Regions from separate parts of the Paenibacillus sp. 2TAB26 genome, predicted to be linked through region 2. Evidence: a T-box and tRNA genes for the amino acid it is inferred to sense, from the RefSeq annotation. Region 2 holds a T-box; the other regions hold tRNA genes.
The links. The T-box of region 2 lies ahead of AB4Z50_RS28485 (arginine--tRNA ligase). A T-box ahead of a tRNA ligase gene usually reads a tRNA of that ligase, here a tRNA-Arg.

Region 1 (5,396 bases), on a different contig from region 2:
AGAACAGGCTGTAAACGCTTTAGTCGCTTTGGTAAGCAAAGAAGAGCTGGAGAACCAATAATGAAGAAGGAGAGAAGTCACGCAGGTTCATTATGAGCTTGCGGCGGCAGCTCTTTTTTTATATGGAATGTACAATAATCTTACGAATGTGTTTGCACTAAAAAAAAGAGCAGGCTCGGATGAATCCGAACTTGCTCTTTTTTGCGTTCAAACCTATGACCTAGCGGAATGAATTATGCGAGTTTCTCAATTACTTTATCAACCAAGCCATATTCTTTGGCTTCTGCTGCACTCATGAAGTAATCGCGGTCTGTATCTTTCTCGATACGTTCAAGCGATTGTCCACTGCGCTCTGCCAAAATACCGTTCAGCTTGTCGCGCATGCCGATAATGCGTTTCGCACGAATGGCGATATCGCTTGCTTGGCCTTCTGCACCGCCAAGTGGCTGATGGATCATGACTTCGCTGTTCGGAAGCGCATAACGTTTGCCAATTGCACCTGCAGTAAGCAAGAAAGCACCCATAGAAGCAGCCATACCTACACAAATCGTAGATACATCAGGTTTAATATATTGCATCGTATCGTAAATAGCCATGCCTGCCGTAATTGAGCCGCCCGGGCTGTTAATATAAAGAGAAATGTCCTTCTCAGGGTCGTCTGCCGCCAGGAATAACAATTGAGCGATGATGGAGTTTGCCACCACGTCGTTTACACCTGATCCTAGAAAAATAATGCGATCTTTCAGTAGGCGAGAGTAAATGTCATACGCACGCTCACCCCGATTGTTTTGCTCAATAACCATAGGAACGAAATTCATATCCAACGTAAGCCCCCTCCTAAAAAACAATGAATGGTTAAATCGTATTCTCATAATAACGGATGAAAAGTCAAAAGTCAAAGATAGTCAAACAGGTCTGTAATTCCCTTGCTGCGTATACGAAAAAAATGGGTTTGAAGTGGATTGGATGAAATATACAAGCGCAATTTGGAGTGTTTTCCATGAGGCATAGGTTGGATGTTGTAGCGGGAGATTAATCACTTGGGTGTTGCTTAAAATAAAAAAAACGTTCCAGCGTATAGGAACGGTTCGTGTGTATCAATATAGAGTTTGAACTTGCGATAATAAAAAGTAATGGCGCGCCCGCAAGGAATCGAACCTAGATCTCAGCCTTCGGAGGGCTGCGTCATATCCATTGGACCACGGGCGCATAAGGAAAAGCTGCTGTTGCTGCTATCTGCTTCTGTAAGAAAATAGTCGCAAAAATGATTATATGATATTAAAGATTTTAAAGCAAGCGATGTTCAAAAATTAAATTTGTTAAAAATGCGTCGGAAACCGTTTCCAATTGATAATCGGCTATTGCTACAATCGGTTATTTCCGATAAACTAAAGGTGGGACTTGAAATGATACCGCGGGACATATTGAGTCCAACGTATTTTGAACCGAATACGCTATAGGCCGATGGAGTGAAGGATGAGAAATGCGTCAGATCATTGAACTGCAGCAGCAGCTTGTGCCTGATCTGCTAGAGGTCATGAAGAAACGATATTCGATTTTGCATCAAGTAATGGTATCGGATTTAATCGGACGTCGAACGTTGGCTTCTGTATTATCGATGACGGAGCGTATGCTTCGGGCAGAGACCGATTTTCTAAAGACGCAGGGGTTGCTCGAGATTCATTCGGGAGGCATGCGGATTAGCGATTCAGGCAAGCTTCTATTAGAGCAGCTTGAGCCATTCTACAAGACAATGTTCGGACTATCCGAACTGGAGGAAACGATTCGCAGCCACTACGGCCTATCGCAGGTCATTATAGTTGCTGGCGATTCGGAAGTCTCTGCCCAAACAAAGCGAGAGCTTGGACGTGCGGGATGTCAGGTGCTTATCAAGGTAATGCAGCCTAACGACGTTGTAGCTGTAACAGGCGGAACGACGATTGCACAGCTGTCGAATCAACTGATTAGTTCTTCTCAGCTGAATACGAACTTGTTCGTACCGGCTAGAGGCGGTCTAGGGGAGAGCTTGGATTACCAAGCGAATACGATTGCTTCCATGATGGCTAAGCGTACAGGAGCGCAGTATAGACTTCTACATGTGCCGGATCATCTGGGAGAGGAAGCTTTTGCATCTATTATGCAGGAGCCGAACATTCGAGAAATTGTGGATGTCATCCGCAGTGCTCGCATCGTTGTACATGGTATCGGAGATGCTATGGTTATGGCAAGACGCAGGCGGCTAGAGCGTGAAGTTATTGATGCTATGGAAGCTGAGGGTGCTTTGGCGGAGTCGTTCGGGTTTTATTTTGACCGAAAAGGCGCTGTCGTGCACAAAATGCAAACGGTGGGGTTACGGCTCGAGGATATTGTTAAAACTGAAGTTGTTATAGGTGTTGCTGGCGGCAAGAGCAAAGGCGAGGCTATAGCGGCAGTGATGCGCTTTGGACACAATGATGTACTCGTAACGGATGAAGCAGCGGCACTTGAAATCGTAGCTTTGATCGATCAAGAGAAGCACAGTCAAGAAGAAGGCAATAAGGAATCATGACAATTTGCAAATTGCTGTTAAGGCATACCTGCAAAATGTCTTGAAATATATTCATAAATCTTTTAAAAACGCTTAGGAGGAAACAAAAATGGTTAAAGTTGGTATTAATGGTTTTGGTCGCATCGGCCGTAACGTATTCCGCGCAGCACTGAACAACCCTGATGTTCAAATCGTGGCAGTAAATGATCTTACGGATACTGCAACACTGGCACATCTTCTGAAATACGATACAACACACGGTCAACTTGACGGTACTGTAGAAGCTAAAGAAGGCGCGCTTATCGTAAATGGCCGCGAAATCAAAGTATTCGCAGAGCGCAACCCTGCAGACCTTCCTTGGAGTTCGGTAGGCGTTGAAATCGTAGTTGAATCAACTGGTATTTTCACAGCGAAAGAAAAAGCTGAGCTTCACTTGCAAGGCGGCGCTAAAAAAGTTATCATCTCCGCACCTGCAACGAACGAAGATATTACAGTGGTTATCGGCGTTAACGAAGATAAATACGACGCTGCGGCACACACCATTATTTCCAACGCTTCTTGCACAACGAACTGCCTTGCTCCTTTCGCAAAAGTATTGAACGACAAATTCGGAATCGTTAAAGGTATGATGACTACAATTCACTCATACACAAATGACCAATCCGTTCTTGACGTTCCTCACAAAGACTTGCGTCGTGCTCGCGCAGCTGCTGAGAACATCATTCCTTCTTCAACTGGCGCAGCGAAAGCTGTTTCACTAGTTCTTCCAGAGCTTAAAGGTAAATTGAACGGTATGGCTATGCGTGTTCCTACGCCTAACGTTTCCGTAACTGACCTTGTTGCTGAGCTTAAAGTTAATGTAACTGTTGAAGAAGTTAACGCTGCATTCAAAGAAGCTTCAGAAGGCGCTCTTAAAGGCATCATGAACTACAACGAATTGCCGCTTGTATCTAGCGACTACAACACTGATCCTGCTTCTTCTACAATTGATGGTCTTTCGACTATGGTTGTTGAAGGCAACATGGTTAAAGTTATTTCATGGTACGACAACGAGTGGGGCTACTCTAACCGCGTAGTTGATCTTGCTGCTTACATTGCTAGCAAAGGTCTGTAAGCAAAGAAGACGGACTAAAGACCGCAGCATACCGCGCATGCGGAGCTAAGGTTTTTGATTTGCGGCTTCTAGAGTCGTAAGTCATGGGGGCGTTTCTTCTTTGAAGGAACGCCCTTCTTTTTTTTGTATTCTACCGTTATACCTTTCCATAACACATTTTCGGGAGGCTTCATAGATGAATAAGAAAAGTGTACGTGATGTTGCAGAACTAGCTGGTAAACGAGTATTTGTTCGCGTTGATTTTAACGTGCCGCTTGAAGATGGAAAAATTACGGATGACAAACGTATTCGTGAAACGCTTCCTACAATCAACTTTTTGATCGAAAAAGGCGCAAAAGTTATTCTTGCAAGCCATCTTGGACGTCCAAACGGTCAAGTAGTAGAAGAGCTTCGCCACACAGCTTCCGCAGCACGTCTATCTGAGCTGCTAGGCAAGCAAGTAACGAAAGCGAACGAAGCTATCGGTGAAGCTGTCGAAGCACAAGTTGCTGCACTAAACAACGGTGATGTGCTATTGCTTGAAAACGTACGTTTCTATGAAGGCGAAGAGAAAAACGATCCAGAACTAGCGAAAGCTTTTGCAAAACTTGCTGACCTGTTCGTAAACGATGCATTCGGCGCTGCTCACCGCGCTCACGCTTCGACAGAAGGCATTGCACACATTTTGCCAGCTGTATCAGGCCTTCTTATGGAGAGAGAGCTTGAAGTACTAGGCAAAGCGCTTAACAACCCAGAGCGTCCTTTCACAGCAATCGTTGGCGGTTCGAAAGTTAAAGACAAAATCGCTGTAATCGATAAAATGCTTGAAATTGCTGACAATGTCATCATTGGCGGCGGCTTGTCTTATACATTCTTCAAAGCACAAGGTCATGAAATCGGCAAATCGCTTGTAGACAACAGCAAGCTTGATTTGGCTCTCGAGTTCATGGAAAAAGCGAAAAAACTAGGCAAAAACTTCTTGATCCCAGTTGATATCGTTGTAACTGACGATTTCAGCGCTAACGCTAACACGCAAATCGTTGACGTTGACAGCATCCCTGCTGATTGGGAAGGTATCGACATCGGTCCTAAAACACGTGAACTTTATGCTGATGTGATCAAAAACTCCAAGCTGGTTGTATGGAACGGACCTATGGGTGTATTCGAAATCGAGCCATTCTCCCATGGTACACAAGCCGTTGCTCGCGCTTGCGCAGAAACAGCTGGCTATACTGTAATTGGCGGCGGCGATTCCGCAGCAGCAGCTGAGAAATTCCACCTAGCTGACAAAATGGACTTCATCTCGACAGGCGGCGGCGCTTCCCTAGAGTTTATGGAAGGCAAAGTGCTTCCAGGCGTAGTTGCTCTTAACGATAAATAATACATTTACCCAACTATATAGATTTGAGGAGGATTACGCATGAGCAACAGAACACCGATTATTGCAGGTAACTGGAAAATGTTTAAAACGGTATCCGAGGCTGTAACATTTTTCTCCGAAATTAAAGGTAAAGCTGAAGTTGCAGGTGTAGAGAGCGTGATCTGCGCGCCATACACAACACTTCCGGCACTTGTTGAAGCTGCAAAAGGTACGTCGATTGCTATTGGAGCACAAAACGTACATTTTGAAGACAACGGTGCATTCACAGGTGAAATCAGCGGCGTTATGCTGAAGGATCTTGGTGTGAAATACGTAATTATCGGTCACTCCGAGCGCCGCGCTTATTTCGCGGAATCAGATGAGATCGTAAACAAGAAGGTTCATGCTTCCTTCAA
Region 2 (5,396 bases):
ACGGCAGGTATTAAAACCATCGAATTCAACGCTGGCCTTGCTACTGTTCAATTGCCGATTTCATTATTCGAAGCCACTGAATCGACAGGAAATATTGAACTCATTGTTAATAAAATCGCAGCCGAGACAATGTCTAGCGAGGTTCGTGAACAGATTGGAACGAATGCGGTTTATGATTTCAGCTTAATCATTGGCGGCAAGATGATAAGCCAGTTTGGAAATGGTCTGTCTGTAGATGTATCTGTGCCTTACGAGTTGAAGAATGGCGAAAATGCAAATCAAATCGTCATATTGTATATTTCTGAGGATGGGAAGCTTGAAGTGCTTGCGAATAGCAGATACGATGCTGTTACAGGTATAGCCAAGTTTATTACGACTCATTTTAGTAAATATGCTGCTGTTTCAATCGATGTAAGCTTTAAAGATATAACTTCTGTTACATGGGCGAAAGACAGTATTATCGGGCTTGCAGCTCGTGGCATCGTTACGGGTGCATCTTCACAAGCTTTTGAGCCTAATCGTTCAGTGACGAGAGCAGAGTTTATCCATATGCTTATTCAAACGCTAAACCTGAAGCAAGCAGGAGCGATCAGCACATTCCATGATGTGAAGGAAGGCGCTTGGTATTATAATTCAGTTGCTTCAGCTCAGCAATTAGGCATTGTTACAGGGTTGTCAGATGGGACATTCGGCATTAATGACAAAATAAGCCGTCAGGATATGGCAGCAATGGCATACAGAGCGTTGCAGAAAGCGGGCATTCCGTTAGAACAAGTGAACGATAAAGCCCAGTTCAACGATGCAGCAGCTATAGCTGAATATGCCAAAGAGGCTGTAGACATGCTGCAAGCAGCGGGTACAATTAACGGCATGGGCAATGGCAGCTTTGCACCAAATCAAACGGCAAGCCGTGCACAAGCAGCTGTCATTTTATATCAGTTGCTGCAAAAATCTACGAAATAACTTCTATGAATTTCTAATAGAAATGAGTTAAAAAAGAGCCGATAAGATGTTTGTTGGGATATGAGTGCTGGACCCATTCGAGGTTGGCCCATATACAACTCTTCTTAACGGCTCTTGGTTTATTTTCCAACTAGAACGAAAACGTTGCCATCAGGGGCTTCGAATACAGCGACATGTCCTGACTCCGTAGCAAAGGGTGTTCTAATCCATTGAATTTCTTCATTTTTGCTTAACTCGTTGTGTGCTTCACGGACATCTTCAACCAGAATTTCAACTTCAGTAAATTTGTTGTCAGGATGATTGCTAAGAACAAGTTCAGAGCTGTCCTTCATTGGAAATTTTAGACCGATGATTTTCCAAACAAACCCATCCTCTAATGCTCGTTCTATTTTCCAGCTTTCAGTTAGACCCATCGTAGTGTAAAAGGCAAGAGATTTCTCAATTTCGATCGTGTGAATGCAAACGCATTCTAGTTTCTTAAACATAAGGTGCAACTCCTTTGTTATTAATGAGAACATATGTTCTTTAAAGAATTCTACTATTTTCCATATTGAAAAGCAACCATAATCAGTATTATACTTTTTATGAATTGGGGGAATATAGGCATGCTTGAATTCTTGTATCACTACTATGATGAATCGACTGGTCCATTTCGCAATTTATCAGACTTAAATCCCGAGGAAGCAGATCGTGTTTTAAACGAAATCATAGTTCAAAATAAAGGCTTCGCCAGCAAACGGTCCACGGATTATTTGAAAATTCGACGGAGTCTCGAATTAAAAGCAAGAGATTTATTTATAGATAAAGGCGGCATGCCCATTCGGAAGTTTCCCCATTATATGACTCTCGGGAAATGTCCATGGCTCTTAGAATGGTATCCAGCAGGTAAAGTACTGCAAGTTCCAATGTCGAATTTCGAGTCAAATACGATTAGTTTTACTTATGGAGATTTGTTTCCGACGATGAGGTTCCAAGACGGAAAGCCTTATCGAGGTCAGGTCTATACTATGAACGAGATCTTTGAAGTAGTAAGAGAATTTGGATTGCCACAAGAATGGAATGRCAAGGGAGAAAGAGGACCAGAAAGATACATCGAAGTGCAAGTGTGGGATGATGAACCGTTGAACAAATGGAAGTTATAGTTCGAAAAATGCAGCGAGACTTGACACCGAGATACACTTCCTGTATAAATACTTCTAAGCATATGAGTTAGAAATAACAACATTAGCGATTGGGACAGTAGTCTAGGACCGATAGTTGCAGCGAGCCGGGTTAGTGGAAGCCGGTACGGATGTCTTAGATGAAGCGGGCCCATGAAATGGTTTGCCGAAACGAACGAAGTTACTTAGTAGGCAAATCCGGTCATTGACCGTTACGAAAATGAGGGGTCAAGCTYCTTATCAGGCTTGGCACTTAGAGTGGTACCACGGGATCTTTATGGCTCTCGTCTCTTATTTTAGAGACGGGGGCCTTTTTTATTTTGATAATAGGAGGAATTACAATGATTCATAAGCTGATTATTGGAGCAATTGAAGAAATAACACAAGGCATGCTGGAAGAGGGACGTACAGAGCGACCTGAAAATCTCAAAATTGCGGTCGAGCATCCCGTTAACTTAGCGCATGGCGATTATAGCAGCAATATTGCGATGCAGCTTGCTAGGCTTTTAAAACGTGCACCTTCATTGATTGCAGACGACTTCAAACAAAAGTTAATCAAGCATCCAAGTCTTTCCTCATCCATAAAAAAGATTGAAATTGCTTCACCCGGGTTTCTTAACTTTTATGTGAATTGGTCTTGGTGGGCAGTCAATGCAGATCAGCTATCTTCGCAGAAAACGACAGTTAACAAAAAAGTGCTTGTTGAGCATACATCTATCAATCCAAATAAATCAGCGCATATTGGTCATTTGCGTAATTCCTGCGTAGGCGATACGATTGCGCGAATGCTCAGAAGGACGGGTCATCAGGTTGAGGTGCACAACTACATTGATGATCTAGGCAACCAATTAGCGGATACGGTGGTAGGCATTCTTCAGACAAAGTCGGTGCTGCCTTACGAGCGTTTTGGGGATTTTTGCTGGGATACGTATTCAAGCATTAATCGAGCTTATAAAGAGCAGCCAGAATTGCTTGAACAACGTACCAAGGTTCTTGCAGAGCTGGAAGAAGGGCATTCGAATGTAGCATGGATGGGCTTGTTGGTAGCAGAAAGAATTGTACGCGAGCATGTCGAGGAAATGAAGCAGTTTGGCATCACGTATGATGTTCTGGTGTGGGAAAGCAATATTGTGCGTGAAGGCTTCTGGGCTCGCGCGTTTGAACTGCTGCAGTCAACGGGAATATTCCGCAAGGAAACAGAAGGGAAGCTGAAGGGCTGTTATGTGCTGAAGCATTCTGATGAAAACGGAGAACAAGAGGAACAATCGGATTTCCACGCAGATAAAGTGCTCGTTCGCTCAAACGGAATTTTGACTTATACGGCCAAGGATATTGCTTACCATCTGTGGAAGTTTGGATTGCTCGATAACGATTTCCGTTACCAGAAGTTTTCTGATGGTCTGTGGTCAACGCATACGAGTGGTGTAAGGAAAAAAATCGGTCATGCGGATATGGTCATAAATGTAATTGATCAGCGCCAAGAGTATCCGCAGGCTATGGTTAAACAAGCATTGCTCGCTTTGGGTTTTCAGGAGCAAGCAGAGCAGTTAAAGCATGTCAGTTATGGTGTTGTTGCATTAAGCCCTAATACCGCAAATGGTTTAGGTATCGATACGTCAGACGGCAAGCATGCGTATGCGATGTCAGGCAGGCAAGGAATCGGCATAAAAATAGCGGATTTCTTAGTAAGAATGGAACAAATCATAGACGCAAAAAGATCCCGTAAAGGCGGCTTGGCAAGCCGTACAATAGCAGCAGCATCGATTCGTTATTACTTGCTTCGTTTTCATTTGCAAACAGAGGTTGTGTTTGATCTTGATCAAGCAACCGAAATATCCGGCAATACAGGTGTTTATCTGATGTATACGTATGCTCGCTCCAGCAGTATTTTGAAGAGAGCAGGCGACACTGAGTTTAACCCACAAGCTCTAGCTGAGATTAGCGATCTTGAGAATCAAGAGCATTCATTGCTGAGACATTTAGCTTATTGGCCAGAAACGCTAGAAGCTGCCGCTTTGGAGCTGTCTCCTAATCAGCTTTGTACGTATGTATATGAGCTTTCCGCATTGTTTAACCATTTCTACGCAACATGTCCTATTTTGAAGGTTGAAGGCTCAGCGAAAAGCTTGCGTATTTGGCTCACCGAGCGTTATAAGCAAACGATGCAGGATGCACTTCACATACTGGGACTTCCTGCGCCAAATAGAATGTAAACAGATGTTCCAATCATGCAATTGGCTTGCCCGTCATATAGTTTAACGCAGAGGTACAGGCATTAACAGCGATGAACGAAGGGCGGTGCTGCAAATGGAGCAGGTACATGATAATCAGGTAGAGGATAGCGACCTTACGATAGATTTTGCGGTTCAGGGCATGAGCTGTTCAGCTTGTGCGGCAAGAATAGAGAAAGCCGTCAGCAAAATGGATGGTGTTCAATTGGCTGCCGTCAGCTTTCCGCTTCGCACCGCTTGGGTGCAGTTTAAGCCTGAGCGGCTCGGAGCGAAACAAATTGCTGAGCGTGTCAAGCAATTAGGTTTTGAAGCGATGCTTAATGAGACAGCTAAAGAAGGCTTGCACAAGGAGCATCGTATATTGAAGCTGCGACTCATTGCTTCAGCGGTACTTACGGTACCGTTATTAACTGGGATGATGCAGCATCTGCCGTTTTTAAGGCCGATGCTTGATTATTTGCCTGCTTGGCTCACTATTCCATGGCTGCAGCTCATACTTGCCACGATTATTCAATTCGCTATAGGCTTGCCTTTTTATTTCGGCGCATATCATGCGGTACGCGAGCGAAGCGCCAATATGGATGTGCTTGTTGTTATTGGAACGACAGCCGCCTATCTGTACAGCCATTATGTCGTATTTCAGAACGGCTTGTTTCGGCCGCTCTCAGAGGTGGCTGCTCATGCACCGCCATTGTATTTTGAAACTTCTGCTGTCGTAATCACAGCTGTCCTGCTGGGTAAATACATTGAAGTTTCCGCCTCGCTGCGGGCGCAGCGCGGATCAGACGGCTTCGGCAAGCTGCAAAGTCAGACGGCGGCGGTTGAACGGGCAGGTGAAGTGATACATATTCAGACCGAATTTGTTAGAGCGGACGATATTGTTATCGTACAGGCTGGAGAAACGATTCCGGTCGATGGCATTGTATGCGGCGGTCACTCCGCAACCAACGAATCATTGCTAACAGGCGAGAGTCTGCCGATTGCAAAGCGGGAAGGCGATCAAGTGTGGGCGGGAACTTGGAATGAAAGCTCGCAGCTTCGC
Region 3 (5,396 bases), on a different contig from region 2:
CAAAGTTTTGGTTTTTGCGAATAGCTTCATCAATTGTAACGGTAAATACGATTTTTTGGATATCCAAAGCTACTCTAGATAATTGAATTTCAACCGTCTCATCGTCACCGCTGCCTTGTCCGTCACGGTTATCACCCTTATAACGTGTTGATCCATCGGGGCTCACGAGATTGTTGTAGAAAACGATATGACTAGTGGAAGAAACCGTGTTTGTCTGATTCAGCATAAACACCTCTGCATCTAGGTCATAGCTCTGGCCTTGCAGGTTATTTGTGTCCCATCCAAGTCCGATTTTCAATAAATCAAGCCCTGCATTATTTTTGGTCAAATCCAGCTTCTGTCCTTTGGTAAGGATAAGCCCACCATTAGGACTGGCCTGAGGAGCGGGAGCTGCGCCAAAAGCGTTATTTATTGATCCGCCCTGAATACCCCCTTGTTGGATACCGCCTTGCTGAATACCGCCCTGTTGAATGCCGCCTTGGCCTCCAAGAATGTTGGATGGTCTTCCTGGCGGATTTAAATTAATTCCCATATGAACTGCCTCCTCAATGCATAATAAAAAGCTGTTTTTTCGACAATAATTTTGGTTAAAACTGTATGTTTTGTAGAACGATATGAAACTATTTGTAGTATAGCAGATTGGAATGGAAGATTATAGCGTTGTATGACGAAATTACGAGTAGAAAAAAGAGCCTCACTTCAATAGTGAGACTTCTTAAGAAGCTTTAAGAGGATCGTCTGTTTTTTTGATCATCGAGGGATGCTTATTTAGTGAAAATCTCAGCACTATAGGTTGAAATACACTTATTTATCTCATTACGTATATAGGCATGCGAATAAGCAATCTGGTCTTCAAAACCGCGGCAATTATAGCAATAGCTGATCTGTTCAGCAGTGTTTTTATACATGCACAGAGTTATGCTTTTCTGAAGGAGCTGCTGTGTATTTGTTGTTAAATCTGTTATCATTTTTGCAATCATAATGTCTGCTGCCCTAGTAAAAATAGATCGTAAAGTTCGCGCTTTTCTCTCAAGCTCGCGTCTATTTCGTTCAACAATAACGAGAGCTAGAGGAAGGATAATAGCTTTGTGAAGAAGCTGTATCTCATCGTGAGCAGGTGGATGGTACAGATATGAATTGTTTACTTTGGACAACGGCATGGCCATTTGTAAATCACCTCATGCACATTATATGCGAACAAACGTTCCGTAGTCAATGTATCCTGACCAGGTGTCTTATAAAAATTATTCGACACTTGCCTGTTGGTGCGGTTTGGATGAAAACAAAAAAAGCTTATTGCTGGCATTAGCAATAAGCTTTATATATTCGTGAAAGAAATGGCGCGCCCGAGAGGGCTCGAACCTCCCACCTAACGTTTAGGAAACGTTTGCTCTATCCGGATGAGCTACGGACGCGCAGCAACATTGATTATAGCATGGGTGCTTTAGGTGAAGCAAGATTAACCATTTTAGTGTAAGACTATTGTATTTTTTTGTCGAATAACTGCGCTTTTATATGGAATCAAGAGGATAAAAAGCTTGTAAAGGCGAATAGAGGTAAGGATAACGAGTTTGATCGGCTGGAGGATTGTTCGAATGCTTGAATTCCAAAATGAACCGCAATCGTTTCGATTGGATTTGTCGCCTGAACAAATGCTTAAGGTGATTTTTGAATATACAGCTAAAATAGCGAATGAAAAGAAGCTGGATGCTGTCCTTATCTTAATGGCCAATATGGGCAGAGAGATGGTCGTTGCAGATCGGTGCACCGTCTGGTTGATTGATGCTGCTCGCAGTGAGCTTTTTACAGCGGTAGCTCACGGGGCTTGCGAGATACGGATTCCTTACGGCAGCGGGCTGGTAGGAAGTGCTATAAGCACGGGACAATCTATATTTATAGATGACGCCTATGAAGATCCAAGGCATAATCCGGATAACGACTTAAAGACCGGTTATCGGACGAAATCGATTATGACGATCCCTTTTCACAATAATCAAGGAGAAGTAATTGGTGCCTATCAAGCCATAAACAAATTAACAGAGAAGCAGATATTCTCGGTGAAAGATATGGAATACTTATCGCTTGCTGCCTCTTACTCAGGCAAGTCGCTTGAGTCCATCATGCTGTATGAGGAAATAATTGAGACGCAAAAAGAGATTATTTTGGCAATGGGAAAAATCGGTGAAGGCCGCTCGCAAGAAACGGGCAATCATGTAAAACGGGTTGCACAATATTCATATGTTTTGGCAAAAGGACTAGGCATGAGTGATCCTGAAGCAGACATGCTGCGCAGCGCATCTCCAATGCATGATATCGGCAAAGTAGCTATTCCGGATGCTGTGTTGAAAAAACCAGGGAAGCTAACGGCAGAAGAGTATGAGCAGATTAAGGAGCATGCCATTATCGGTTACCGATTATTGCACAATTCCAAGAGACCGCTGTTGCAGGCTGCGGCGATCGTGGCTTGGCAGCATCATGAAAAGTGGGACGGTACCGGATATCCGCAAGGCCTTAAGGGTGAGGCTATTCATATATATGGGCGAATTACTGCGCTGGCAGATGTATTTGATGCTTTAAGCAGCGCAAGAATGTACAAAGAGGCTTGGGGGATGGATCGCATTTTGGGACTGATCAAAGAAGAACGGGGGAGGCATTTTGACCCTCAGGTGGTAGATGCTTTTTTTGAACAGCTGCCGCTTCTTTTGGAAATAAGAGATCGTGATGCTGATTGGCTGGAGAAGGAGTAGAAGCTGCTTGCAGACCTTGTTGGGGTGAACCCAATGAGGTCTTTTTTGTTTTTAAATTCAGTGTCGTCCAAGCTTTGATTTAATAAATATAGGGCGCTTGCTTGTACTTTGCTTGAAAGGCTAGGTATTTACCGTGTTCGAAAACCATTTTGGACATAGACTGATTTAGTTATTATAAACACTTTATAAGCTAGAGCGGATTACAAGCTAAATAGCGGAGGGTGATAAAACGTCTATGAACAAAAGGCTTCAAGGGCAGAAAATAAATGAAGCGATTTACAAATTGGAATCAGCGAAAAATTTAATTAAAACGAAACACTTAAAACACGCTGAGCAGCAAATACATGAAGCAGTCGCTTCGATGGGCAGTATTGTTCATAAAAAACGGAAGAAAAATGCAAAATCTGATCTTATTGGAGGTGTATAGAGTTGGCGCATAAACAGTCGAAATGCTTAAGAAAACTAAACTTAGCGATTGTTGAGCTGCGGAAGGCCAGAAGGCTTACACGTAGAGATAAAATTAGAAGAGCTAAAGTTGATGTGAAGGACTCTATCATAATCCTCAATAGTGCTTTGAAATGCCTGGGCGGCCATTCTTCAAAACCGAGTAAAAGAGTAAAAAGGTGCGTAAGGGGGCCAAGTGGGTATAGAGGGCCGAAGGGAGATAGAGGACCTCGAGGTTTGAGGGGGCACAGAGGTTTTCGTGGAACGGATGGAGATACAGGTGCAAAAGGAGCAACCGGGGCAACGGGAGCTGCGGGCAGTCCTGGGGCAGCAGGTGCTGCTGGGTCAACAGGTGCCACGGGAGCTACAGGAACTACAGGTGCTACAGGAACTACAGGTGCTACAGGAGCAGGCTTAAATGGTATTGTTGCATTTAATCCACTCGCAGCACTTGGCTATCAAGCAGGCCAAGTGGTTACGTTTAATAGGAGCTCGTATGTTGTAAATACGTCTTCTCCAGTAGGAACACCCGGTGTTTCGCCAGACTATACGCTGCTTGCAGCAAGCGGAGTAACTGGTGCAACGGGAGTAGGTCTAGACGGTGTCGTGACTTATGATTCACTCGCAGCATCAGGCTATCCAGTAGGTCAGGTCGTAACGTTTGATGGAAACACGTATGTGGTAAATACGGCGCCGCCAACAGGCACACCGGGTACTTCGCCGGATTATACGCTTCTTGCAGCGAGTGGTGCTACAGGCGCGACGGGTGCAACAGGAGCGGGAGTAACAGGTGCAACAGGAACAACGGGATCTGCTGGTGCGACAGGAGTTGGTCTGGGCGGAGCAGTAGTATTTAATCCGCTCGCAGCTCCGGGCTATCCTCTTGGTCAAGTTGTGACGTTTAACGGCAGCACTTATATCGTGAATACAGTTCCGCCAACAGGCACACCTGGAACTTCACCGGATTATACACTGCTTGCGGCGAGTGGTGCTACAGGCGTGACGGGTGCAACAGGAGCGGGAGTAACAGGTGCAACAGGAACAACGGGATCTACTGGTGCGACAGGAGTTGGTCTAGGCGGAGCAGTAGTATTTGATCCACTCGAAGCACCGGGCTATCCTCTTGGTCAAGTTGTGACGTTTAACGGCAGCACTTATATCGTGAATACAGTTCTGCCAACAGGCACACCAGGAACTTCACCGGATTATACACTGCTTGCGGCGAGTGGTGCTACAGGTTCTACGGGTGCTACGGGAGCGGGAGCAACAGGTGCAACGGGAACAGATGGAGCCACAGGTGTAACAGGTTCCACAGGAGCAACTGGATCTGTCGGTGCAACAGGTGCGACAGGAACGACGGGATCTACCGGAGCTACAGGAGTCGGACTAAGCGGAATTGTAGTATTTGATCCACTCGCAGCACCAGGCTATCCAGTAGGTCAGGTCGTAACGTTTAATGGAAGCACGTATATCGTGAATACTGCACCGCCAACAGGGACACCTGGAACTTCGCCGGATTATACGCTGATTGCAGCGAGTGGTGCTACAGGTGCTACGGGTGCAACGGGAGCGGGAGCAACAGGTGCGACAGGAGTAGGAGTAACAGGAGCATCAGGAACGACGGGATCTACCGGAGCTACAGGAGTCGGACTAAGCGGAATTGTAGCATTTGATCCACTCGCAGCGCCAGGCTATCCAGTAGGTCAGGTCGTAACGTTTAATGGAAGCACGTATATCGTGAATACGGCGCCGCCAACAGGCACACCAGGAACATCGCCGGATTATACACTGATTGCAGCGAGTGGTGCTACAGGAGCAACCGGCGCGACTGGAGAAGGAGTAACAGGAGCGACCGGGGCGACTGGATTACCAGGAACGACGGGTGCAACGGGCTCTACAGGAACAACAGGAGCCGACGGCGTAACTGGTGCGACAGGAACTGCTGGGGCAACAGGTGCGACAGGAGTAGCAGGAGCAACGGGTGTAACGGGCTCCACAGGAGCAACAGGAGCAACAGGAGCAGACGGTGTAACAGGTGCGACAGGAACGGATGGGGCAACAGGCGCGACAGGAACAGCAGGAGCAACAGGAGCAACAGGTGTAACGGGCTCTACAGGAGCAATAGGAGCCGACGGTGTAACTGGAGCGACAGGAACGGCTGGGGCAACAGGCGCGACAGGAGTAGCAGGAGCAACGGGTGTAACG
Region 4 (5,396 bases), on a different contig from region 2:
AAGAAGCAGGCAGTGAAGAACGCAAGCATTATTTCGTTTCTGTTCAGGCGGGACAAATATTAGAGGATCCGCAGGCAGCTGCGTATGAACTTGAGATTATAATGAACGAAAATGAGTATACGAAGCTTAGAGAGCTGTTTGATGAGCTGTCTAGCATGGATGAAGCGGAGATGTTTCATTTCTCGTACAGTCCGTTTGGCTCAGCAAGCGATGGCGAAATCAACGCTGGTTACGATCAGTTGATTGAGCGAATTTACAGGCAATTGTATGAGTTTGGAACGGACACGACGAAGCAGCATATCGAATCGATGCAGTTTTTTTAATAAGCGGATAAGTAAGCATAAACAGGGTGTTGCAGAAGCTGAATAGCTGAGGCAACATCTTGTTTTTTTATAATACAATCGATATATACATGGGAAATAAGTTGAATGATACAGTAAAAATAAAATAAGAATGTTTTTTCTAAATTATATCGCTGTTTTTAAGTAATCATTTCTATTATATTGCTGCAAAAAATGATATACTTCTACAAAAAATAGTGGAGGGTTTTCGTTTTGCAAAAGTTAGTTTTTTTTGTCGGAGTAGCGGGGACGGGCAAAACAACGGTAGCTAGAAAGTTGTCTGCTCGCATTCCAGCTGCTTTTCTTGACCGGGATACGATAGGCGGTCGTTTTGTTGAGGCTATATTGGAGTTAAACGGCCTGGATAAAAGAGATCGGGATTCTGATTATTACAAAAAGCATTTGCGTGATTTGGAATATGATACGGCAAAGGACGTATGTATTGAAAATTTGGCTGCTGGTCAAAACGTATTTATGATTTCACCTTTTACGGCAGAACTGAAAAACAAACAGTGGATCGAAGAGGTTGTTGAGGCAGCAGGCCTCACGATGAACGAGGTAGACGTTAAGGTGGTTGTTGTCACGCTGCTGGATATGGAGCTGCAAAAAAATCGGATCATCGGGCGTCAAACAGAGCGCGATCAGTGGAAACTGGACAACTGGGGCGACTTTGAGAAACGGATAGCATTTGTTCCGCAAATCAACTGGGTTATTCCTAACTCCTCCATCCTCGTGTTTGATAATAGCGGAGAGCTAACGGAAGAGAAAGCCGAGCAATTATTCCAATTTGTTAATGAAAAGCAGACAACATTATCCGTTTAATATAATAAGAAAAGGCGGCTTCATTTGGGGAATTTCCCTATGAAGCCGCCTTTTTATTTGTGGTTTTGTGATTAAACGGTTTTCAAAAATGATTTCAATTGCTGGATAAAGGCTTGTGCTGCAGCTTTAGGCTCACGTGCTTTATGTGTAATAATGCCATGCGTCAATAGGAGCTCTTGGTTCAAGGGCAATGACAGCAGCGTACCTGCGGCTACCTCATTAGCTACATTTGATTCTGGTACGAATGAGATGCCCATTCCGCAAGCAACCGTCTGCTTAATGAGCTCAACACTGGAGAAAGACAAATGATCAGCAAGCTCAACATCAACTTCTCTCAGCATATCGCGTCCATAAGTGTGGTAGATACACTGATCCCCGAAGCTAATGAAGGCGTTGTCGTGCAACGCTTGCCATCCGAGCTGCGCGAAGCGCTCTTCCAGCGCAGGAGCACAGATCAGCAAGAGCTTCTCTTCTATTAAAGGTGCAAATAGAAGGTCGTCACGTTCCGGAGCCTTGGGTACGATGCCGAGGTCAACGCGATGGATTATGACATGTGCGGTAATATCATGTTGCAGGCCAGGCGTTAAATGCAGCTTGATCTTGGTGTATTGCTGGAGAAAGCCGGTTAAAAAATGCGGTAGATGAGAGATGGCAAACGACTCTAGAGCTCCGATTCGAACGATACCTGACGGCATGCCAGGCTCCGAGAACGCATCCTGAAGCGAATGTCCAAGCTGGATAAATTGATATGCATAGGGAGCTAGCAGCAAGCCTGCTTCTGTTGGCTCTACGCCGCGCGGCAAACGGTGAAAGAGCTTTTTGCCGCTTGCTGTTTCCAAATGTCGAATATGTGAGGTTACCGTCGATTGAACGTAACCGAGACGATCAGCGGCACCGCTGAAGCTTTTCTCCTCCAGCACAGCAGTAAATGTAACAAAAAAACGACCTTCCCAAGACTCCAGCATGTTAACTCCCCTTAGGTATCGGAATTTGAAATGGGTTCCATTGTAAACATTCAATTCTCGAATGATTTCTCTTATGATAGCATGATGTCATAATAAGAGAAACGGGGAATGAGAAATGCTGAGAAATAAAAATTGGAAGCCGCTGGCGGCAGCGGTTGTTGGCACCGTTGTTATCGCATTGCTGCTGACCATGGGCGATTTAATGTCGATTACGCTGATGATGGCTCCATTTGGGGCCAGCTGTGTTATCGTGTTTGTTTTGCCAGATAGTCCGCTTGCCAAAGCCAGAAATGTTGTTGGAGGCCATTTGATCAGCACTGGAGCAGGTCTTGTGATGCTGCATCTGTTCGGAGATTCAACATGGTTCATTGCACTATCTGTTGGATTGTCCATCCTTCTGATGCAGCTCACAAGAACAGTTCATCCACCCGCAGGTGCTGATCCGCTTGTTGTTATGCTAAGCCATGCGGGCTGGTCCTATCTGTTTACTCCGGTCCTATTCGGAGCGGTGCTGATCGCGCTTGCCGCTTATGGTTATAGGAAATTATTGGCGACCAAGTCAGCTGCTTTGAAGTCATAGAAATAAAAAAAAGGGCTGATCCAGTTGGTAAATACCGGGATCAGCCTCTTTTAAATAGATCAGTATATAATAAAAAAACCACCTGAATAGGCGGCGTTAATGGATAATAATATGGCGTCCCGGAAGAGATTCGAACTCCCGACCGACGCCTTAGAAGGGCGTTGCTCTATCCAGCTGAGCTACCGGGACACAAGAAATAATATAGCACACATCATTAAAATATTGCAAGCACTTTTTTGAATTTATATTCTTTTTATTATAAAATAAGATTTATGAGTTGTCGGAATACTACATTTGTTTTTTCTTTTGATTGTACATGGTATAATCGTACGCAAGATTGTCCGAATGAACAAAAGGCGCGACCATAAGGCGGTGTTATCATTACAACTCCCAATGACACACAAGGCGACAACAAGGATAACGTTTACTTGTTCCCTAGCATGCTGGACCATTATCAGGTACAGTTAACCCGTATGCTGGAAGCGGAACAATACGGGGAGGCCAAGGAGTTGCTGCGCTTTTTGCTGCAATGCCAGGGCGAGGATGCTCGCCATTATGAAGAGTGGGACAGCTTACTTACGTGGCTTGACATGGCTTTTCCTGGAGAAGGAAATGATGGAGAAGATTCGGGATTCCTATCGGCCAAGCGAGAGAAGGAAGAGGACGAGGCGACTATGCGCGAGCAACTTCTTAATCCTCCTGATCAAGATGAAGCTTATGTGAACCAAGTGCTCTACATCATGCAAAATCATCCGATGATCGATCAGCAAATTCTTGCTCTTGAACGCGCTGCTTATATTCAGACTCCAGAAGTGGATGATTCCATTAAAAATTGGCTGGTAACCCAGCAGGTTCACCCTGTCGTTCAGTTTAAGGCACTGCAATGCTTGCGCAAGCGAGGAGCTGCCGGTTTACTGACACTGGAGAGACTTGGTGAAACCGTAGAGCTTGATTTGGAAGCGACGCCTCTTTCTATGGATGAATTCCCTTCGCCAATTATTAGGATATTGGAGCGGACAGAGCAGGTTGCCGAGGTCGATGATCCCACATTGCCGCATTTTGCTAGAGAGCTTTGGAAGGAAAGTTTACAGTTTTTGTATGGTACGGCTGCTTATCATTGGATGTTGAGAGAAGACGAGGATACAGTTGATTATTTTGCAGCTGCGCTGCATTTGACGCTGCTTCTTACCGTTTACGGCTCGGCAAACGATGACGATATTCGTGATACATACGGCATTACCGAAGGTTTAAGGTTCCGTTATGAGCAAGCATGCAAGGCGCTTAGACAGGTTGCCGTTTTGCAGCAATCGGGAGAAGATGAGCCAGAGTCTTGATAATCTGGGCTAGCTTGTTTATAATAGAATGGTTTATGAAACGTGATAACTACTGATGCATGAGCATTTTCGGAGGGGAAGGCATAAAATGAAAGCAACTTGGGAAAAAATAGACAAGAACATCGTGTCGATCGACGTGGAGGTAGGGGCGGAGAAAGTCACTGTTGCTCTTGATCAAGCATTTAAGAAAGTCGTACAAAAAGTAAACGTACCTGGATTCCGTAAAGGTAAAGTGCCTCGCGGCATGTTCGAATCCCGTTTCGGTATTGAGAGCCTGTACCAGGATGCAATTGACATTCTGTTGCCAGATGCTTATTCCGATGCAATCAAAGAAACTAATCTTGAGCCGGTTGACCGTCCTGAGATTGAAGTTGAGCAATTCGCAAAAGGCGAAACATTCAAATTCAAAGCAAAAGTTATCGTTAAGCCAGAAGTTACACTTGGCGAATACAAAGGCTTGGAAGTTGAATCCGTTGTTTCTGAAGTTACAGAAGAGGAAATCGCAGCTGAACTTGAGCGTTTGCAACAGCGTCATGCTGAGCTTACTGTTGTTGAAGAAGGCGCAGCGGCTAACGGCGACATCACAGTTATCGATTTCGACGGTTATGTAGACGGCGAAGCGTTTGAAGGCGGAGCAAGCGAGCGTTATTCACTAGAGCTTGGTTCGAATTCCTTTATTCCAGGTTTCGAAGAGCAAGTGGTTGGCATGCAAATCGGAGATTTCAAGGACATTGAAGTTAATTTCCCTGAGAGCTACCATGCAGAGCACCTTGCAGGCAAACCAGCTGTGTTCAAAGTGAAGCTTCACGAAATCAAACGCAAAAGCTTGCCAACGCTAGACGATGAGTTTGCAAAAGACGTAAGCGAGTTCGATACGCTTGAAGAGTACAAGCAGGATCTCGTTAGCAAACTTAAAGAGCGCAAAGATCAAGAAGGCGAACAAGCTCGCGAAACAGCAGTTGTTGACAAAGCTACGGCAGCAGCAGATGTTGAAATTCCAGAGCCAATGATCGTGACTGAAACGGATTACATGATCAAAGATTTCGAAAACCGTCTTAAAATGCAAGGCATGAACATGGACCTATACTTCCAATTCTCCGGTCAAAACGAATCTGTTCTTCGCGATCAAATGCGCGCAGATGCTGAGAAACGCGTTCGCAACAACCTTGTGCTTGATGCCATTGCTAAAGCAGAAAACATCGTTGCAAACGACGAAGATTTGAACGAAGAGCTTGAGAAGCTGTCCAAATCATACAACCGTCCTTCTGCTGAGCTTCGTGACATTTTTGAGAAAAACGGAAACCTTAGCAACTTGCAGGAAGATATTGCACTTCGCAAAACAATTAAGTTCTTG

Region 1: it encodes a tRNA-Arg, which carries the amino acid that the T-box ahead of AB4Z50_RS28485 (arginine--tRNA ligase) is inferred to sense. The anticodon was not compared.
Region 3: it encodes a tRNA-Arg, which carries the amino acid that the T-box ahead of AB4Z50_RS28485 (arginine--tRNA ligase) is inferred to sense. The anticodon was not compared.
Region 4: it encodes a tRNA-Arg, which carries the amino acid that the T-box ahead of AB4Z50_RS28485 (arginine--tRNA ligase) is inferred to sense. The anticodon was not compared.

Annotation. Positions count from the first base shown of each region.
Region 1 is NZ_JBFRGC010000045.1:26,872-32,267, forward strand. It holds gene AB4Z50_RS33695 (HPr family phosphocarrier protein) at 1-61, shown strand, start outside; gene clpP (ATP-dependent Clp endopeptidase proteolytic subunit ClpP) at 234-818, opposite strand; tRNA gene AB4Z50_RS33705 (tRNA-Arg) at 1,135-1,209, opposite strand; gene AB4Z50_RS33710 (sugar-binding transcriptional regulator) at 1,484-2,548, shown strand; gene gap (type I glyceraldehyde-3-phosphate dehydrogenase) at 2,637-3,641, shown strand; gene AB4Z50_RS33720 (phosphoglycerate kinase) at 3,817-5,001, shown strand; gene tpiA (triose-phosphate isomerase) at 5,041-5,396, shown strand, end outside.
Region 2 is NZ_JBFRGC010000030.1:34,709-40,104, reverse strand. It holds gene AB4Z50_RS28500 (endo-1,4-beta-xylanase) at 1-963, shown strand, start outside; gene AB4Z50_RS28495 (VOC family protein) at 1,083-1,448, opposite strand; gene AB4Z50_RS28490 (hypothetical protein) at 1,569-2,105, shown strand; T-box leader at 2,182-2,418, shown strand; gene AB4Z50_RS28485 (arginine--tRNA ligase) at 2,465-4,336, shown strand; gene AB4Z50_RS28480 (heavy metal translocating P-type ATPase) at 4,431-5,396, shown strand, end outside.
Region 3 is NZ_JBFRGC010000031.1:65,450-70,845, reverse strand. It holds gene AB4Z50_RS29050 (TerD family protein) at 1-355, opposite strand, end outside; gene AB4Z50_RS29045 (hypothetical protein) at 765-1,166, opposite strand; tRNA gene AB4Z50_RS29040 (tRNA-Arg) at 1,339-1,415, opposite strand; gene AB4Z50_RS29035 (HD domain-containing phosphohydrolase) at 1,596-2,747, shown strand; gene AB4Z50_RS29030 (hypothetical protein) at 2,983-3,174, shown strand; gene AB4Z50_RS29025 (BclA C-terminal domain-containing protein) at 3,429-5,396, shown strand, end outside.
Region 4 is NZ_JBFRGC010000003.1:68,161-73,556, forward strand. It holds gene AB4Z50_RS03355 (hypothetical protein) at 1-323, shown strand, start outside; gene AB4Z50_RS03360 (AAA family ATPase) at 555-1,163, shown strand; gene AB4Z50_RS03365 (LysR family transcriptional regulator) at 1,235-2,128, opposite strand; gene AB4Z50_RS03370 (HPP family protein) at 2,244-2,708, shown strand; tRNA gene AB4Z50_RS03375 (tRNA-Arg) at 2,821-2,897, opposite strand; gene AB4Z50_RS03380 (hypothetical protein) at 3,149-4,042, shown strand; gene tig (trigger factor) at 4,131-5,396, shown strand, end outside.